Regions from separate parts of the Streptomyces brevispora genome, predicted to be linked through region 3. Evidence: riboswitches for the same ligand, from Rfam matches in the RefSeq annotation. Region 3 holds a riboswitch; each other region holds the start of a gene.
What was found. Region 3 has a riboswitch for cyclic di-AMP ahead of FHX80_RS29685 (C40 family peptidase). Riboswitches for the same ligand answer to the same signal wherever they lie in the genome.
Positions count from the first base shown of each region.

Region 1: linked by a shared signal. The riboswitch ahead of FHX80_RS18365 (C40 family peptidase) and the one ahead of FHX80_RS29685 (C40 family peptidase) in region 3 are both predicted to bind cyclic di-AMP.
Region 2: linked by a shared signal. The riboswitch ahead of FHX80_RS10075 (transglycosylase family protein) and the one ahead of FHX80_RS29685 (C40 family peptidase) in region 3 are both predicted to bind cyclic di-AMP.

Region 1 is NZ_VIWW01000001.1:3,912,209-3,918,769, reverse strand. It holds gene FHX80_RS18375 (M23 family metallopeptidase) at 1-1,354, shown strand, start outside; gene pcrA (DNA helicase PcrA) at 1,395-3,833, opposite strand; cyclic di-AMP (ydaO/yuaA leader) riboswitch at 4,092-4,256, shown strand; gene FHX80_RS18365 (C40 family peptidase) at 4,255-5,424, shown strand; gene FHX80_RS18360 (hypothetical protein) at 5,609-6,511, shown strand.
Region 2 is NZ_VIWW01000001.1:2,189,024-2,195,584, reverse strand. It holds gene FHX80_RS10080 (LysM peptidoglycan-binding domain-containing protein) at 1-741, shown strand, start outside; cyclic di-AMP (ydaO/yuaA leader) riboswitch at 1,064-1,235, shown strand; gene FHX80_RS10075 (transglycosylase family protein) at 1,240-1,980, shown strand; gene eno (phosphopyruvate hydratase) at 2,273-3,553, shown strand; gene FHX80_RS10065 (FtsB family cell division protein) at 3,710-4,180, shown strand; gene FHX80_RS10060 (DUF501 domain-containing protein) at 4,259-4,795, shown strand; gene FHX80_RS10055 (Ppx/GppA phosphatase family protein) at 4,885-5,826, shown strand; gene FHX80_RS10050 (NAD(P)/FAD-dependent oxidoreductase) at 6,324-6,561, shown strand, end outside.
Region 3 is NZ_VIWW01000002.1:8,837-15,397, reverse strand. It holds gene FHX80_RS29695 (ATP-dependent Clp protease proteolytic subunit) at 1-623, shown strand, start outside; gene FHX80_RS29690 (hypothetical protein) at 631-939, shown strand; cyclic di-AMP (ydaO/yuaA leader) riboswitch at 1,269-1,441, shown strand; gene FHX80_RS29685 (C40 family peptidase) at 1,445-1,918, shown strand; gene FHX80_RS29680 (LysE family translocator) at 1,965-2,621, opposite strand; gene FHX80_RS29675 (LysR family transcriptional regulator) at 2,694-3,611, shown strand; gene FHX80_RS29670 (ATP-binding protein) at 3,637-4,068, opposite strand; gene FHX80_RS29665 (helix-turn-helix domain-containing protein) at 4,273-5,133, shown strand; gene FHX80_RS29660 (DUF397 domain-containing protein) at 5,159-5,365, shown strand; gene FHX80_RS29655 (8-amino-7-oxononanoate synthase) at 5,411-6,553, opposite strand.

The DNA of each region.
Region 1 (6,561 bases), on a different contig from region 3:
CGGCTACGGTGCGAACATCCCGGCGCAGGGCGGCGACCCGGACTCGTCCGGCCAGTGGGACACCTCCGGCTGGTACGCGAACGGCCAGTGGGCAAGTGGCGCCACGGCGGGATACGACTCCGGCGCGTACGACGCCACCGCCTGGAACACCGGCGCCACGCCCGAGCACACACAGCAGACGCCGCAAACGCCGCACCATGTGACGCCATCGCATGGGCCCGAACAGACAACACGGCATCCGTACGAGACGTACGAGAGGCACGAGGCGTATGAGCCTCACGAGGGCAGCTCCCCGGACCACGACCAGGACCATCGCCACGACCTCAACGTCGACCTCGACCGCGACCGTGACCGCGATCAGGCCCATGATCAGGCCTCCTACGATCCGTACGAGCCCTACCGGACCGCCGAGTTCAGCCTCCCGGAGACGGGCCTCGACGCCGACGGCCCCGATGCCGGACCGGGCGACCGCCCCTCCGGCCACGAAGCCGCCGCCCGAAACCACGACCAGGCCCGGCCCTCGTCCCCGCCCCCTGCGCCGTCCCCGTCCCCTGCCGACGCCCATCGCCCCGTGGGCCGTCCGGTCTCCCGCGGTGGCGGCCGCAGCCGCAGGCGTTCGCCCGCCAAGCGTTCCGCGCTCCTCACCGTCGCCGTTCCCTCCGCCTGCGTGATGAGCGTGGCCGGTATCGCCGCCGCCTCCGTGGGCGGAATCGGCGGGCTGGGCGGCGACGAGGAGAAGAAGGACGACACCACGACGATGGCGGCCGCCGACCCCGGCACGGTCAAGCCGGTCGCCGCCAACAACAAACTCGACACCCAGCTCGCCAATCTCAGCGCCGACGCGGAGAACTTCGCCGACCGCGCCAGCCGCACCCAGGAGCGCATCGACCTGAAGGCGCGGCAGGCCGCCGAGAAGAAGAAGCGCGAGGTGGAGGCCGCCCGCAAGGAGGCCCTGCGCCCCAAGTACGTCATGCCGGTCAAGGACCACCGCCTCAGCGCGTACTTCGGCCAGGCGGGCGTCAACTGGATGTCCGTGCACACGGGCATCGACTTCCCCGTCCTGGAGGGAACCCCGGTGATGGCGGCGACCGACGGCACCGTTCGCACGCAGTTCCACACCGCCTACGGGAACATGGCCATCGTCACGATGGCCGACGGCACCGAGACCTGGTACTGCCACCTCAGCAGCACCCGGATCCGCTCGGGCCAGGTCAGGGCCGGCGACGTGATCGCGTACTCCGGGGACTCCGGCAACTCGACCGGCCCCCACATGCACTTCGAGGTGCGGCCCGGCGGCGGCGCGGCGATCGACCCGCTGCCCTGGCTCCGCAGCCACAACGTCGACCCGACCTGAGCGGCGGGCGGCCGCAGCCGTCCGCCGGACCGGCCGGCCGCTACAGCTTCTGGACCGGTGCGTACCGCAGCAGCAGCTTCTTCGGCCGCTCGTCCCCGAAGTCGACCGTGACCTTCGCCTGGTCGCCGATGCCCTCGACCGCCGTCACCGTGCCCAGACCGAACTGGTCGTGGGTGACCCGGTCGCCGACCACCAGGGTGATCGTCGGCCTGTCCGAGGTCCGCCGGGTCGCGAAGCCCGAGGGCCCGGAACGCGAGCGGGACGCGGACAGCGACGAGGTGATGCCCGACGTCGGTCCCGCGGGAGCCGCCATCGGCCCCTTCCGCTTCCACTCCAGGTGCTGCTCCGGGATCTCCTCCAGGAACCGCGAAGGCGGGTTGTACGAGGGCTGGCCCCAGGCGCTGCGCATCGCCGCCCGGGTCAGGTAGAGCCGCTCGCGGGCCCGGGTGATGCCGACATAGGCGAGCCGGCGCTCCTCCTCCAGCTCCTTGACCTGGCCCAGCGCCCGCATGTGCGGGAAGACGCCGTCCTCCATGCCGGTCAGGAAGACCACCGGGAACTCGAGGCCCTTCGCCGTGTGCAGGGTCATCAGCGTGACGACGCCGGAGCCGTCGGTGTCCTCGTCGGGGATCTGGTCGGAGTCGGCGACGAGCGCGACCCGTTCCAGGAACTCCGGGAGGGTGCCCGCGCCCTCCTCCTCGCCGCGCTCCTGCTCGAATTCGAGCGCGACGGCGGCGAGCTCCTGGAGGTTCTCGATCCGGGTCTCGTCCTGCGGGTCGGTGGAGGCCTGGAGCTCGGCGAGGTAGCCGGTCCGTTCCATGACGGCCTCCAGCACGACCGCGGGCCCCGCGCCGGACTCGACGATCGTGCGCAACTCCTCCATCAGCGTGTTGAACCGCTTGACGGCGTTGGCGGAACGGGCGGCCATGCCGTACGCCTCGTCGACGCGGCGCAGCGCCTGCGGGAAGGTGATCTTCTCGCGCAGTGACAGGGCGTCGATCATCGCCTCGGCCCGGTCGCCGATGCCGCGCTTGGGCACGTTCAGGATGCGGCGCAGCGGAACCGTGTCCTCCGGGTTGGCGAGGACCCGGAGGTAGGCCAGGACGTCCCGGACCTCCTTGCGCTCGTAGAAGCGCACACCGCCGACGACCTTGTAGGGCAGGCCGACCCGGATGAAGATCTCCTCGAAGACACGGGACTGCGCGTTCGTCCGGTAGAAGATCGCGACGTCGCCCGCCTTGGTGTCGCCCGCGTCGGTCAGCCGGTCGATCTCGTCGGCGACGAACTGCGCCTCGTCGTGCTCGGTGTCCGCGACGTAGCCGGTGATCCGGGCGCCGGAGCCGGCGTTGGTCCAGAGGTTCTTCGGGCGGCGGCTCTCGTTGCGCTCGATGACGGCGTTGGCGGCGGACAGGATCGTCTGGGTGGAGCGGTAGTTCTGCTCCAGCAGGATCGTGGTCGCGTTCGGGTAGTCCTCCTCGAACTGGAGGATGTTGCGGATCGTGGCGCCGCGGAAGGCGTAGATCGACTGGTCCGCGTCACCCACGACACACAGTTCGGCGGGGGCGTCGTCGGCACCGGCCGGGCCGACCAGTTCCCGTACGAGCGTGTACTGGGCGTGGTTGGTGTCCTGGTACTCGTCGACCATGACGTGCCGGAAGCGGCGGCGGTAGTGCTCGGCGACGTCGGGGAACGCCTGGAGCAGGTGCACCGTCGTCATGATGATGTCGTCGAAGTCCAGCGCGTTGGCCTCGCGCAGCCGGGACTGGTAGAGCGCGTAGGCCTGGGCGACGGTCTTCTCGAAGCCGTCCGCGGCCTGGCCGGCGAACGTCTCCTCGTCGATCAGTTCGTTCTTCAGGTTCGACACCTTCGCCGTGAACGACTTCGGCGGGAAGCGCTTCGGGTCGAGGTCGAGATCGCGGCAGACCAGGGCCATCAGCCGCTTGGAGTCCGCCGCGTCGTAGATCGAGAACGAGGAGGTGAAGCCGAGCTTCTTCGACTCGCGGCGCAGGATCCGTACGCACGCGCTGTGGAAGGTCATGACCCACATGGCGTTGGCACGGGGTCCGACGAGCTGCTCGACGCGCTCCTTCATCTCACCGGCGGCCTTGTTGGTGAAGGTGATCGCCAGGATCTGGCCGGGGTGCACCCCGCGCTCGGCCAGCAGGTGGGCGATGCGGTGGGTGAGCACCCGGGTCTTGCCCGAACCGGCCCCGGCGACGATGAGCAGCGGGGAGCCCGCGTGCACGACGGCGGCGCGCTGCTCGGTGTTCAGCCCGTCGAGCAGCGCGGCGGGGTCGACGACCGGGCGGTGGGCCCCGTCGCGGTAGTACGCGTCGTGGGACGGCGGGGGCCCGTCGAACACGCCCCCGAAGAGGTCCTCCGGCACCACTTCGGGTGCGGAGTCCTCGGGGGGCGGCGGGGGCCCTTCCTCCGTGTGCTGGAGGCCGGCCAGGAAACTGTCGTCAAAGAGGCTGCTCATCGCTGTCCGAGTCTAGAGCGCCGCACCGACACCCCGGGGCCGCATGGCGAACCGCACACCACCGCGCGGGCACACAAAGCGATGCCGCGTCGACACTGCGTGGGTGAATCCCGGACCTGACCTGCCCGGACCGCACCACTTCGCCGAGGTCACGAAAATGTATCGGGCATATCGAACATCAACCTTCACAGCGGCACCATGAGTTGGCTAGCGTGCTCGTTCGGGCGGCCCGTACCCCCAGAGGCGAACCACGCCGAGCGGACGTCCACGCCGAATCCGGGCTGCCCGTACGGAGCCAGGAACCGGGGACCCACACGCATCACCGGGGTGAATCGGTCCGAATCCCCCATCAGGACCGTAGGGCAGCCTTCCGTTCCGCCCGAACCCGACAGCTAACCCGGTAGGCGGTCCACGGAAGGAGATGCCGGCCTTGGCATCACATCGCAAACCGCGCCCCCGGGTGCGCAGCACCACCCCGGCCATCGGGTTCACGACGGCCGCACTCGCCTCGGTGACCCTGCTGTCCACGCAGAGCGCGCTGGCGGCCCCGGCCCCGAAGCCCAGCATCGAGGACGTCCAGAAGAAGGTCGACGGCCTCTACCGGCAGGCGGGCACCGCGACCCAGCACTACGACCAGGCGAAAGAGGCGTCCGCCAAGCAGCGCGCCAAGGTGGACATGCTGCTGGACGACATCGCCAAGCGCGCCGACAAGCTGAACGATGCCCGCCGGACGCTCGGGAACTACGCCGCCGCCCAGTACCGCGACGGCGCGCTCGCGCCGACCGCCACCTTCTTCCTGGCCAACGACCCGCAGTCGTTCTTCGACCAGACGCACCTCATGAACCGGATGGCCGCGAACCAGCAGCAGGCCGTCACGGACTTCCGTACGAAGCAGGCCGAGGCGTCCAAGAAGCGTGCCGAGGCGGTGACGAGCCTGGAGACGCTCACCGAGTCGCAGACCAGACTGCGCACCAGCAAGCAGCACGTCCAGGACAAGCTGGCCGAGGCCCGCACGCTGCTGTCGAAGCTGACCGCCGAGGAGAAGGCGCGCCTCGCCGAGCTGGAGCAGAAGCGGAAGGACGAGGCCCGGCTCAAGGCGGCCGAGCTGGCGAAGAAGCAGGCCGCCGCGAAGGCGGAGGCCGATCGCAAGGCCAAGGAGGCGGAAAGCGCGACCGGTGCCGGTACCGGCACTGGCACCGGTACCGGGACGGGCTCCGGTTCGGGCTCGGACAGCAGCGCCACGACGAAGGCCGAGAAGGTCCTCGCGTTCGCCAGGGCCCAGATAGGCAAGCCGTACGTCTGGGGGGCGACCGGCCCGTCCTCGTACGACTGCTCGGGGCTCACCCAGGCGGCCTGGAAGGCGGCGGGCGTCACCCTTCCGCGGACCACCTGGGATCAGGTGGAGGTCGGCACCCGGATCGCCACGGCGGATCTGCGGCCCGGGGACCTGGTCTTCTTCTACGACGACATCAGCCACGTCGGCATCTACAAGGGCGACGGCATGATGATCCACGCGCCGAAGCCGGGGGCGAACGTGCGCGAGGAGTCGATCTACTACATGCCGATCTACGGGAGCGTGCGGCCCGGCTAGCGCGTGTCCGGCGCCCCTGGGGCGGGCCGTACGGCAGTACGAGACGCTCCGGTGACCGTCACCGGGGGCGCCGCCGGTGCCGGGTACCGTGCGGGAGGTGTCGGGCACCGGACGGGCACGGCGCACCACGCGCAGGCACCACGCGCAGGCACAGGGCACAGGGCACCCACAGGAGCGAGCGGCCGTGAAGATCTTGGAGAGCGTCCGGGGCATGGCCTTCCTGGGAACTTTCGTCCAGGCCAGGCTGTTCTCGGCGGCCTGTGCCGAGCACACCGCCGGGGTGCTCCTCCAGTACCTCGCCGACGAGGGGCGCCCGGCGGACCAGGACACCTGTGTGGCCGCGCTGGAGCTGCTGTGGGACACCGCGCCGCCGGACGAGAACGCGGCCGCCGCCCTGCACCGCAGGCTGAGCGGACTGCCTGAGCTCGGTCAGGAGTTCCGGCCGAGCGGCGTCCAGCAGTCGGCGGTGCTCGGGTTCAGAGCCCTGGTCACCGGCGTCGCGATGCTCATCGACCAAGGCCCGGACGGCGCGGTCGAACCGTCCCAATCGGCGCGGGCACTCGCCCGGGAACTGGACGGGGAGAGCGGCACGACGGCCGCCGAGGAAGACGCGATCCAGGACCGGGACATCGAGCGGATCATGTCCTGGAGCCCGCAGGAGCGGACGCTGCACCTCCACGGGCTACGCGCGGCTTCAGCGGAGACGGGCCGCGACCGGCTGGCGGCGGCCCGGGCCCGCCACGGCCTCGGCGACGGGGCACCGGACGGAACCGTCACGCACCCGGGCTCGGTCACGGCCACCGTCGACCGCGGCGATGTCGCGGCGGCCGAACAGCGCGCCCGCTACGGGGTGGTGGGCCGGATCACGGCGGGCTCCGACGCCGGGGGCTACCTCCGCGTCGACCGGTCGGCCGACCTGTCCGAGACACCCGAGGAGCGGGCTTCCGCCGCCGGAGTGATCATCCTGGTGGCGGCCGACCCTGCGATGACGCGGGACTGCGTGGGCGAGTGGGTCGAGGACTGGGCGGGCGTGGAGAAGGCGCTGCGGCAGGACGGCCGGCAGGTCGACTGGGACGCCGCGCCGTAGCCGGAGGGGATCAGCAGTGGCCGGCCACCTGGCGGTTGCAGACGGCCGTC
Region 2 (6,561 bases), on a different contig from region 3:
TCGTACGGCGGCGATTCGTACGCCCCGCGCGCGGACCTGGCCAGCCGCTCGCAGCAGATCGCCGTGGCGGAGAAGGTCCTGGGCGACCAGGGGTCGAAGGCGTGGCCCAGTTGCGCGGTCATCTCCGGCCTCGTCGTGGACGGGTCCCTGCCGGGCGTCGACCCGGGCAGCGCCTCGTCCGCCGACACCTCCGAGAGTGCGGACCCGTCGTCGAGTGCCGATCCGTCGGCGAGCCGGGACCGGTCGGGCAGCGCGTCCAAGGGCGCGACCGACGCTCCGTCGGACGATGCCCCGTCGGCCGGCACCCCGTCGGACGACGCGACGGCGGACACGGCCGACCACGACCGTACGCCGGACGCCTCGGCCTCCCCGTCCGCCACGCCCTCGGCATCCGGCTCCTCCGGCGCGACCGGCTCCTCCGGCGCCCGGGAAGGGTCCGCCCCGGCCGGGGAGACGGGCGGCAAGCACCGCGGCGCCCCGGCCCCCGAGGGGACCGGCAGCGACCGGGACTCGGGGCGGCACGCCTCGCGCGGCGCCAGTGACGCACGCGACAAGGGGGCCCCGGTCGCCGACGGTACGTACACCGTCCGCCCCGGCGACAACCTCTGGGCGATTGCTGACGCACAGAAGCTTCCCGGCGGCTGGACGGAGCTGTACGAGGCCAACAAGGCGGAGGTCGGCTCCGACCCGGACCTCATCCTGCCTGGCCAGAGCCTCGATCTCGGTGTGAAGACCGACTGAGACCGACCGGGAACGGCCGCGGAATCGGTCTGATCAACAGCTGAAAGCACCTCAAATCTGGGGTACTTAAGAGGCCTATGTCCCACTTTTGACTAAGTGAGACATGGGTCTCTTTGCGTGAACTGGCGCGTCTTGTCCGGGAGCTCCCCCCGCATCCGTTCCGACCTGCGCAAACAGGTGTTCTTCAGATGCGAGTAAGGGCTGTTTATCCGGTATGTCCTTCTTTGAATGTGGGGGTGGCGTGTGTTTACGGTCGTAACCGCTCGCACCGCGGGCCCCGTCGATCGTCACGCCGAATCCTGCCGTCGGTCGAAGGGAACAGACGCGTAAAGCGCCGTAGGCAGGAGCGGGGGACCCAGGTAGGCGCCGGGTCCGATCGTCGCAAGACGCATCGGGAACGGCTTGGGGTTAAGTCGTGCGCTAGGACGTGCGACCGGGCAACTCACTTGGCCCGAACCCGACAGCTCACCTCGTAGGCGTCGGTGAGGAGAAGTCTCGATGCTGCTCAACAGCAAGGGCAACAAGCACCGTCGCCCGTCCAAGGCCGTCCGTCTCGTCACGCTCGCCGGTGTGGCCGGTGCCGCCATCGCCGTGCCCCTGATGGGTGCGACCGGCGCCTCCGCGGCCTCCGTGTCCACCTGGGACGCGGTCGCCCGGTGCGAGTCCGGCGGCAACTGGTCGATCAACACCGGCAACGGCTACTACGGCGGTCTGCAGTTCTCGCAGTCCAGCTGGGCCGCCGCCGGCGGTACGCAGTACGCGGCCCGCGCCGACCTGGCCAGCAAGTCCCAGCAGATCGCCGTGGCCGAGAAGCTCCTCGACATGCAGGGACCGGGCGCCTGGGGCTGCGCCGGCGCCGGCAACCTGCGCAACGACGGTGTCGACCCGGGCGTCGACACCGGCTCCACCGCCACCAAGACCGCCCCCAAGCAGCAGTCGGCTCCGGTCCAGCAGGCCGAGCCGAAGAAGGCCGAGCGCACCGAGGCCCCCGCCGCCTCCCGCTCGGACCGCGCGGCCACCCCTCAGGCCGAGCAGAAGAAGACCGTCACCACCCCGACCGGCGAGACGGTCAAGAAGGGTGACGGCGAGTACAAGGTCGTCGCCGGCGACTCGCTGAGCCAGATCGCGGCCGACCACAACGTCAAGGGCGGCTGGGAGCGGCTGTTCGAGCTGAACAAGGACATCGTCAAGGACGCCGACATGATCTTCCCGGGTCAGCAGCTCCACCTGGTGAAGTAATTCGGCACTCTCCTCGCTGAGCTCCCCGGCCCGGCCCGCACCTCCCCCCGTGCGTGCCGGGCCGGGGTTTTGCCGCTTCGGGGTGCGCCGGCTCCCGCGCCGATTGTTCAACTGTTGTAGTTACTGGTCGGTAGGTACCTGGACGTCTGCCCCGCTATGGGTGCCCTTGGGTCCTTTTTCGTCCCAGGGGGCGGGCGGGCGGCCGACTGAGAGGGCCGGGCCGGTTAGGCTCTTGTCGCAAGGCCAAAGTGACCCTGCACAACCAGCGTCATATCCCAGAAGGAGATGCCTCGTGCCGTCCATCGACGTCGTCGTAGCCCGGGAAATCCTCGACTCCCGGGGCAACCCCACGGTCGAGGTCGAGGTTGGGCTCGACGACGGCAGCACGGGTCGTGCTGCTGTTCCGTCCGGAGCCTCCACCGGTGCGTTCGAGGCCGTTGAGCTTCGCGACGGCGACCCCAACCGCTACCACGGAAAGGGCGTCGAGAAGGCCGTCCTCGCCGTGATCGAGCAGATCGGCCCGGAGCTCGTCGGCTACGACGCGACCGAGCAGCGGCTGATCGACCAGGCGATGTTCGACCTGGACGCCACCGAGAACAAGGGCTCGCTCGGCGCCAACGCCATCCTCGGCGTCTCGCTCGCCGTCGCCCACGCCGCGTCCGAGGCCTCGGACCTGCCGCTGTTCCGCTACCTCGGTGGCCCGAACGCGCACCTGCTGCCCGTCCCGATGATGAACATCCTCAACGGTGGGTCGCACGCCGACTCCAACGTGGACATCCAGGAGTTCATGATCGCCCCGATCGGCGCGGAGTCCTTCTCCGAGGCCCTGCGCTGGGGCGCCGAGGTCTACCACACGCTGAAGAAGGTCCTGAAGACCAAGGGCCTGTCCACCGGTCTCGGCGACGAGGGCGGCTTCGCGCCGAACCTGGAGTCGAACCGCGCCGCCCTCGACCTCATCCTTGAGGCCATCAAGGAGGCCGGTTACGCCCCGGGCAAGGACATCGCGCTCGCGCTCGACGTCGCCGCGTCCGAGTTCTACAAGGACGGCAAGTACGAGTTCGAGGGCAAGTCCCGCTCGGCCGCCGAGATGACCGAGTACTACGAGGAGCTCGTCTCCGCGTACCCGCTGGTCTCCATCGAGGACCCGCTGTACGAGGACGACTGGGCCGGCTGGAAGGTCATCACCGACAAGCTCGGCGCCAAGGTGCAGATCGTCGGCGACGACCTCTTCGTCACCAACCCGGAGCGCCTGGCCCGCGGCATCGAGGAGGGCTCCGCCAACGCCCTGCTCGTCAAGGTCAACCAGATCGGTTCGCTGACCGAGACCCTGGACGCCGTCGAGCTGGCCCAGCGCAGCGGCTTCAAGTGCATGATGTCCCACCGCTCCGGCGAGACCGAGGACGTCACCATCGCCGACCTCGCGGTCGCCGTGAACTGCGGCCAGATCAAGACCGGCGCCCCGGCCCGCTCGGACCGTGTCGCCAAGTACAACCAGCTGCTGCGCATCGAGGAGATCCTCGACGACGCCGCGGTGTACGCGGGCCGCTCGGCGTTCCCGCGCTTCAAGGGCTGACCCGTACGGCCGGCACGTACAGCAGGCGCGTCCGGCCGGCGCGTCCGGCACGGGCCGACAGGCCCGGCCGGGTCCGGCGCCCCGGCCTCCGTCCGTCCCCGCACTCGGTCCCGTACCGTGTGCGGGGACGGACGTGCGTAATGGGGAGGCGGAGACATGGCCGCGAAGGACCGGGACCGGTTCTCCACCGCGACCCGGCTGAGGCTGCTCGGTGAGCAGACCGCAGCCCGCGTCTACCGGTCCCAGAGCCGCCGTCAGGCGCGCCGCTCCCGCCTCACCGGCCGGGCGGCCTTCCTGGCCCTGGTGGTCTGCTCCCTGGTCGTCGCCCTCGCGTACCCGATGCGGCAGTACGTGTCGCAGCGCGACGAGATCGCCGACCAGGAGCGGCTCGCGCAGGAGGCCGAGGTGCGCACCGAGGAGCTGCGCGACGAGAAGGCGCGGCTCCAGGACGATGCGTACATCAAGCGGCTGGCCCGCGAGCATCTGCACTACCTTCTTCCGGGGGAGACCGGCTACACGGTGGTCGACCCCGACGCGGTCAAGGAGCGCAACGGAAAGCCGGAGGAGTCCGGCCGGCCGTGGCACTCCAATCTCTGGGACGGCGTCGACAGCGCCGACCGGGGCTGACCCGCTCCTCCTCGTTCGCATCCCCTCGTTCATCTGCGGAACCGCAGTTCAAGCAGCCCGATCAGAACCTAGGCAGGCATGGAAACGCCCCCTCCCCAGACCGAGTCCACCGCACCCACCGACGCGGACATCGCCGCGTTCCAGCAGCAGCTGGGGCGCCCGCCGCGCGGGCTGCGCGCCATCGCGCACCGCTGTCCGTGCGGAAACCCGGACGTGGTCGAGACGCAGCCCCGGCTGGAGGACGGTACGCCGTTCCCGACGACGTACTACCTGACGTGCCCGCGGGCGGCGTCCGCGATCGGCACGCTGGAGGCGAACGGGGTCATGCGCGAGATGACCGAGCGCCTCGGCACCGACCCCGAACTGGCCGCCGCGTACCGGGCCGCGCACGAGGACTACATCGCGCGGCGTGACGCCATCGAGGTGCTGGAGGGCTTCCCGAGCGCGGGGGGCATGCCGGACCGGGTGAAGTGCCTGCACGTACTCGTGGGGCACTCGCTGGCCGCGGGGCCGGGAGTGAACCCGCTGGGGGACGAGGCGATCGCGATGCTGCCGGAGTGGTGGCGCAAGGGGCCGTGCGTGTCGCCGTGCGGCGCGGCGCCGGACGAGGACTGACCGTTCCCCCCGGGGGCCGCGCCCCCGGACCCCGCTCCTCGGTCGCCGGAGGGGCATGAATCCGGAGGGGCATGAATGAGGAGTACTTCATGACGCGCGTGGCCGCCATCGACTGCGGTACCAACTCGATCCGTCTGCTGGTGGCCGATGCGGACCCCGCCACCGGGGAGCTCGTCGAGCTCGACCGGCGGATGGAGATCGTCCGGCTCGGGCAGGGCGTCGACCGGACCGGACGGCTCGCCCCCGAGGCGCTGGAGCGGACGTTCGCCGCCTGCCGGCAGTACGCGGCGGTGATCAAGGAGCACGGTGCGCAGAAGGTCCGCTTCGTCGCCACCTCCGCCTCCCGGGACGCCGAGAACCGGGACGACTTCGTCCGCGGTGTGCTGGACATCCTGGGCGTCGAGCCCGAGGTGATCAGCGGCGACCAGGAGGCGGCGTTCTCGTTCGACGGGGCCACCAAGGAGCTCGCCGGGCGCGACGACCTCGCGAAGCCGTATCTCGTCGTGGACATCGGCGGCGGCTCCACCGAGTTCGTCCTCGGCGACGACCGGGTGCGAGCCGCCCGGTCCGTGGACATCGGCTGCGTCCGGATGACCGAGCGCCATCTCGTCCGGGACGGCGCGGTGGTCGACCCGCCCACGCCCGCCGCGGTCGCCGGGCTCCGCGCGGACGTCGCCGCCGCCCTGGACCTGGCCGGGCAGAGCGTTCCGCTCACCGGGGCGGGCACGCTCGTGGGGCTCGCCGGCACGGTCACCACCGTGGCCGCGATCGCGCTGGGTCTGCACGAGTACGACTCCGCGGCGATCCACCACTCCCGGGTCTCCCTGGAGCAGGTCCGGGAGATCACCGGGCGGCTCCTCGCCTCGACCCACGCCGAGCGCGCCGCGATCGGCTCGATGCATCCGGGACGGGTCGACGTGATCGCCTCCGGGGCGCTGATCCTGCTGGCCGTCATGGAGCGGACCGGGGCCCACGAGGTCGTCGTCAGCGAGCACGACATCCTCGACGGGATCGGCTGGTCCATCGCGTAGCGCGCCCCCCGGGGCCCGCGCCCGTACAGCGCCCTCCTGGAGCCTCCGGGAGGGCCTTCGGGGGCCCGGTGCGGGGAGGTGCCGGAACGTTGCTCATACGCATTCCCGCCTGCACCTTTGAGACGCTGAGGGCCACCCGGGCGACCCCTTCCGAGACACGTCGCGACGAAGTTCGTGAACTTCTTCACAAGGAATTGCGCGCTTGGGGGCAGACTTCTGCTCCGTAAGCGCCCCGGGGAGGGTGTGCGGGGTCACTCGCGACGCGAACGGGACTGTTCCGGGTACGTTGCGGGAGGGTGAACCGGAGGGGTGGTCCACCCCGCCCGGCGGCTCAACGGCCAGCTCACAGGCGGTGAACAACGTTCACCGCAGCGGTGTGGTTCCCCTGCCGGGTCATGACCTGGGTCACGTGGGCGGCGGAGTGTAGCAGAGGGTGGCCCATACCTTGTGAAGGGGCTCACGAGCCCACCCCCCGAGAGGGGTGGATACTCGATGGCATGAGCACCACGGAGCGTCCCAGGATCCTCGTAGTAGGCGGTGGGTACGTAGGCCTGTACGCAGCTCGGCGCATTCTGAAGAAGATGCGCTACGGAGAGGCGACCGTCACGGTCGTCGACCCCCGGTCGTACATGACCTACCAGCCCTTCCTCCCCGAAGCTGCTGCCGGCAGCATCTCGCCCCGGCACGTCGTCGTCCCGCTGCGACGCGTTCTGCCGAAGGCCGAGGTCCTCACCG
Region 3 (6,561 bases):
CCGCCCGCTACGTACTGCCCGAGTTCACCGAGCGCACGTCCCAGGGGACGCGCACCCTCGATCCCTACTCCAAGCTGCTGGCCGAACGCGTCGTCTTCCTCGGCACCCCGGTCGACGACACGGCGGCCAACGACCTGGTCGCCCAGTTCATGTACCTGGAGCACGACGCACCGGACCGGCCCATCCAGCTCTACATCAACTCCCCCGGCGGCTCGTTCGGGGCCATGACCGCCGTCTACGACACGATGGCGTTCCTCACCTGCGAGGTGGAGACCTTCTGCCTCGGCCAGGCGGGCGCCGGCGCGGCCGTACTGCTGGCCGCCGGAGCTCACGGCCGACGGCACGCGCTGCCCGGCGCACGGGTCGTGATGCAACAGCCCGAGCTCGCCGAACCGGTACAGGGACAGCCGTCCGACCTGGAGATCGAGGCCCGGGAACTGGCCCGGATGCGCGAGACGCTGACCGGCATGCTGGCCCGTCACACCGGCCGCTCCGCCGAGCAGATCACCGCCGACACCGAGCGCGATCTCATCCTCGACGCCGAGGACGCCAAGGCCTATGGGCTGATCGACCACATCGTGCAGAACCGCGGCCCCGCGCTGCCACCGGCCGCCGCGCGGTGAACCCCCGATGCAGCCACCGGAGTTCCCACCACTGCCCGCCCTGACCCGCGCGGAGGGCGAGTTCATCGACCGCTATCTGGAAGTCGTCGACCAGCTGGGCCGGATCAACCCGGCCCACGCCGACGACACCTACCGTGCCCTGCGCGCCGCCCAGGCGCTCGCCTCGTACGCGGCGGCGCTGCGGGACGCACTCGCGTTGATGCACGAGCGGGGCGAAGCGCGTATCCATTCCGCCACGTTGACCCGGGCGCTGCGGGTACTGGACGGCGAACGACGCACCGGACGGATCACCGTGCCGCCGGCCCCGACGAGTTGATCAACTCGCCTACGCCGACACGCCCGACGGCTTGACCAGAATTTCTCGCTCGTTCGGCGTACCCGATGCCTCGCACGAGGGATGGCTCGACTTGCGCTTTCGAGGTGGATCGTGGGCGAAATCTGCCGTTCCGTCGCTGGTACGGCGCTGACAGGGGAGGCTCGGCAGGTCCCCGTAAGGCCCATTGTCCACCTGATCAGGTTAGTCGTGCCGATCCTCACATATGACTGTTTTATCCCGGAAATCCGGCGTTCGGTGAGTCAAGATCCCTGGGACGACAAGCCCCCGCCACCGCGGCGGGGCGGTCCGGGCGGACGCCGAGTCCTGCCGCTGTCCGGATGCCTGGTCGACAGGAGTGGATCGGCAGGAGTGGAGGACCCGAGCACAACGGGCCGACCGGCTATCCGGTTGTCCCTCGGGGTGAAGCCGCCATGTGCGGCCGGGCAACTTCGCCAGCCCGAACCCGACAGGTCATCCTTCACAGGCGGCTGACGAAGGGTTGCGCATGACTGCGCAGGTTCATGTCCCGTCTCTGCTCGCCCGCGCCACCACGGCCTCGGTCATGACTCTCGCCGCCGTCGGCGGCACACTGTTCGTCCCCGGCGCCGTGACCGACGCCCAGGCCGCGACTCATTCGATGAAGGCGCTCAACATCGCCGCGTCGAAGAAGGGATCGCCCTACCGGTGGGGTGCCACCGGCCCAAGCCGCTTCGACTGTTCGGGCCTGACGCTCTACGCGTTCGGGAAAGCGGGCAAGAAGCTCCCGCGCACGGCCCAGCAGCAGTACAACAAGACCCGTCACATCTCGGCCTCGAATCGGCAACGCGGAGACCTGGTCTTCTTCCACTCCGGCCGCAGCGTCTACCACGTGGGCATCTACGCGGGCAGCGGAAGGATCTGGCACTCGCCGAAATCCGGCGCCGTGGTCCGGATGGAGAAGATCTGGACGAAGAACGTCTACTACGGGCGGGTCCGCTGACGGACCCTCGTCCCACCGCCGGACCCGCGTGCGAGGGGCTGTCGGGTCAGTGCAGCAGGGTGCCGGTCACCAGTACCACGCCCAGCACGGTGAGTGCCGCGCCGCTGCCGCCCTCGATCGCCCGGGCGGTACGCGGCCGGCGCAGCCACCGGCCCAGGCGGTCCACCAGGAGCGCCACGGCCGGGAACCAGATCAGTGCCAGCAGTACGACGATCGCGGCGAGCAGCAGCGTTCTGGGCAGCGGGGCGGACCCGGCGGGGACGAACTGCGGAAGCAGGCTGAGGAAGAGCACAGGCGCCTTGGGGTTCAGCGCGTTGGTGAGGAAGCCCTGGCGCAGTGCGCGCCGGGTCCCCTTCGCGGGCTCCGCGTCGTCGTCCGCCCGGTCCGCCACGGTTTCGGTGGCGTGTGCCCGCCCTTGGCTGCGCCGGGCCGCGCGGAGCGCACTGACGCCCAGGTAGAGCACGTACGCCCCGCCGAGTAGCTGAACCGTGCGGAACAGCACCGGCACCGCCACCAGCACGGCGGCCAGCCCCGCGACGGCGAGCGCGGTGTGGACGAGCAGGCCACCGGCGACGCCGAGCGCGGTCGCCACCCCCGCCGACCGCGAGGCGAGAGCGTTGCGTACGACGACGGTGAAGTCGGCTCCGGGCAGCGCGACCATGGCGGCGGCAACCCCGAGGAAGGCCGTCAGTTGGGCGTCCATGGCTCCACCCTGGACCCGAACCGCCTTTAGCATGTACTTGCAATCTCGTGGGTCTGCCAAAAGGAATGCTTAATGTACGACCCGACACGGCTTGCGGCGCTGGTCGCGGTCGCCGAGGCCGGTTCGATCACCCGGGCCGCCGCGCGCCTGGGCTACACCGCCCCCGCTCTCTCCCAGCAGCTCGCCAAACTGGAGCGGGAGGCCGGTGCCGCACTGCTGGTCCGGCACCACCGGGGCGCCCGTCTCACGGCCGCGGGTGAGCTGCTCGCCGGCCGGGCCCGGCGGATCCTCGACGAGATGGACCAGGCCCGCCACGAGCTGGCCCGTCTCGCCGGGCTCTCCGGCGGACGTCTGCGGGTCGGCACCTTCACCACTGCGGGGGTTCATCTGCTGCCTCCCGTGCTGAGCGCCTTCCGCCGGGCGCACCCGGATGTGGAGCTGGTCGTCACGGAGTACGAGCCGCCGGGCGGGGTGGCGGCGGTGGCGGCGGGCGAGGTCGACCTCGCGCTGACGCACGCGTACGAACCGGCCACCGCGACACCGCTGCCCTCCGGCGTCAGTACCGTGCCCCTGCTGGTCGAGGAACTGGTGCTGATCACCGCCGTCGGGCAGGTCCTGGCCGACGGCAGCGGGCGGCTCCCGGTGACGGACCTCGCCGGCCGGCCGCTGATCAGCAGCGCGCCCACGCATCCACCGCGGCGTGGGGTGGAGAGCGCACTGGCCGAGGCGGGCGCACTGCCCGCGGTGGTCTGCGAGTCGCCCGGCTATGCGCTGGTGTGCGCGCTGGTCAGCGCGGGCATCGGGATCGCGGTGGTCCCCGAGATGGTCGCGGCGATGTCGCCGACCCCGCTGTCCGTACGGAGGCTGGCTCCTGCCGCGTTCCGCCGGACGATCTCGGTGGTGCACCGCGGTGACCGGTCGAGCGCCGCTGCGGAGACCCTGCGGGCCCTGTTGCGCAGCGGATTCGGACGGGCCGCCGCGACGCAGTGACCGGGGCGGCGGGCCACGGGTCCGGTCAGCTCTGGACGGGGACGTTCCAGGGGAGGGCGATCCAGACGGTCTTGCCGCCGTCGGCGGTGGGCGTGACGGTCAGCTTGCCACCGTATTCCTTGGCCAGCGAGCGGATGATCACCATGCCGCGCCCGTTGTCCTGCTGGACGGCGGCGGGCAGCCGCTGGGGCCAGCGGGGGTGACTGTCCGTCACTCCGACGTGCAGCTGTTCCTCGCGCTCCAGCCGGAGGTCCACGGTGAAGATGGGCGACTGGCCGAAGGTGTGCTGGACCGCGTTGGTCGCGAGCTCCGAGACGATCAGCCGGATGGTGTCGGCGGCCTCGCTCCCGTCGGACAGTCCCCATTCGGCCAGCACTCTGGCCACATACCTGCGGGCCGCGGCGACCGAGACCGGCTCGCTCGGCAGCGTGACACTTGCCTCTTGATGGTCCGCCATGGCCGGCCGCCCCTTTCCCACCCGGACCGACCCGCGATCGGTCCGTGCTGTGCTTCGCGCCACATTGCCACTGATGCTGCCCTCTGTGACGACGATCCACCAAGATATGCATATATCTGTCGCTCAAAGCGGTGAACTCTTCGCTGGATGCCGTGCGGGAGCGGCACACTGTCCGCTCGGCAGGGACTGGGAGGGAGTCACTACATGCAGCACGGACCTGCGGTGCGACGCCGCAAGCTCGGGGAGGAGCTGCGGAGTCTGCGCCATGCATCGGGGCTCACCAGCCGGGAATCCGCGCAACTGCTCGGCTGGCACCAGTCGAAGGTGAGCCGGATCGAGACCGGCATCAGTGGGGTGCGGCCGGGGGACGTCACCCGGCTGCTGGACGCGTACGGCGTGAACGACCCGCAGTTGCGGGGCGTCCTGGAGGCGCTCGCCGGTTCGGCGGGCGGTGGCGGTGCGGGCTGGTGGCACGCCTACCGCGGTCTCATCCCGCCCCAGTACCGTGACTTCATCAGCCTGGAGTCGCAGGCGCGTACGGCCCGCACGCTGGAAACCTCGGTGGTGCCGGGCCTGTTGCAGACAGCCGACTACGCACGTGCGGTGACCCGGGCGGCACTCGACGGGCTGCCGGCCGGCCAGCTGGACTCACTGGTGGAGGTGCGGCTCGCCCGGCAGGGGGTGTTGCGGAGCGATCCGCCGCTGCGACTGAGCGCGGTGCTCGACGAGGCGGTGCTGAGGCGCGCGGTCGGCGGCCAACGGGTGATGCGGGAGCAGTTGCGTCATCTCATCCGGCTGGCCCAGCTTCCGCACGTGAACCTTCAGTTGCTGCCCTTCTCGGTCGGCGGCTACGTCGGCCTCACCGGACCTTTCGTTATCTTCTCTTTTCCGACCACTTCTGATCTGGATGTGGTCGTTCTTGACCATTTGACGAGTAGCCTTTACCTGGAGCGGAAAGAAGACCTTGAGGCGTACAGCTCGGCCTTCCGCACCCTGCAGGCACACGCGCTGTCGCCGGAGCACTCGTTGGACCTGATCGCCGCGATCGACCGCGCCGGTCAGTAACTACGGACTGCCCGAGGGGGGCGTCATGTCGGATTGCCTCGCACAGCACGCGTTACGGTGGCGGCGCAGCAGCCGCAGCACGGGAATGAACAACTGCGTGGAGGCCGCACCGTTCGGCGGCAGACAGCTGGCCGTGCGCGACTCCAAGGATGTGTCCAGGCCGCCGCTGCAGTTCTCGGCCGCGGCCTGGACCTCCTTCGTCCACGGTCTGAGCCGCAACTCGGTCCGCTGACCCGACGGCGGGCCGGTCACGGCGCCCGATGGCGGCGCTGCCGTCTCAGGCGTCCGGAGCGGTCCGCCGTACGATCGCGACCGCGGTCGCGATCTGCGCGTCCGTCAGGTCGGCCCGCGCCGTCAGTCGCAGCCTGGAGATGCCGTCCGGCACCGACGGCGGCCGGAAGCACCCGACCGCCATACCGGCCGTACGGCAGTCGGCCGCCCAGCGGACCGCGGAGTCGGCCGAAGGCGCGCGTACCGAGACCACGGCCGCATCGGGCCGTACGGCGACCAGACCGGCCGCGGTCAACTGTTCGTACAGTGCGGTGGCGACCGCCCGGGCCCTGCCCGCTCGTTCCGGTTCGCGGCGCAGCAGCCGCAGGCTGCCGAGTGCGGCGCCGGCGGCGGCCGGGGCGAGACCGGTGTCGAAGATGAACGTACGGGCGGTGTTGACCAGGTGGTCGATGACCCGGGCGGGGCCGAGTACCGCGCCGCCCTGGCTGCCCAGGGCCTTGGAGAGGGTGAGCGTGCCGACGACGCCCTCGCCGCCCGCGAGACCGGCGGCCGCGAGAGCGCCGCGCCCGCCTTCCCCGAGCACCCCCAGACCGTGCGCGTCGTCGACGAGCAGCGCGGCGCCCTCCGCACGGCAGACCTCGGCCAGCGCGGCCAGCGGCGCGGCATCGCCGTCGACGGAGAAGACCGAGTCGGTGACCGCCAGCGCCCTGCCGTCATGCGCGCGGAGCGTCTTGCGCACGGCCTCGGGGTCGGTGTGCGGCACGACGGCGGTCTCGGCCCGGGAGAGCCGGCAGCCGTCGACGATCGAGGCGTGGTTGCCCGCGTCCGACACGATCAGTGAGCCCCGGCCGCTGAGGGCGGTGAGCGCGGCGAGGTTGGCCGCGTAGCCCGACGACAGCACGAGGGCGGCCTCGAAACCGCAGAATTCGGCCAGTTCCCGTTCGAGCTCGGCGTGCAGCGTGGTGGACCCGGTGACCAGCCGGGATCCGGTGGCCCCCGCACCCCAGCGGCACGCCGCGCGGGCCGCCGCCGCGGTCACTTCCGGGTGTCTGGTCAGGCCGAGGTAGTCGTTGCTCGCGAGATCGAGCAGTTCCGTTTCGGCGGGCCGGGGCCGGAGCGTCCGGACGAGTCCGGCGTCCGCGCGGCGGCGCGCCTCGTCGTCGATCCAGTCGAACGGGGCGAAGGGCATTGGCGGTC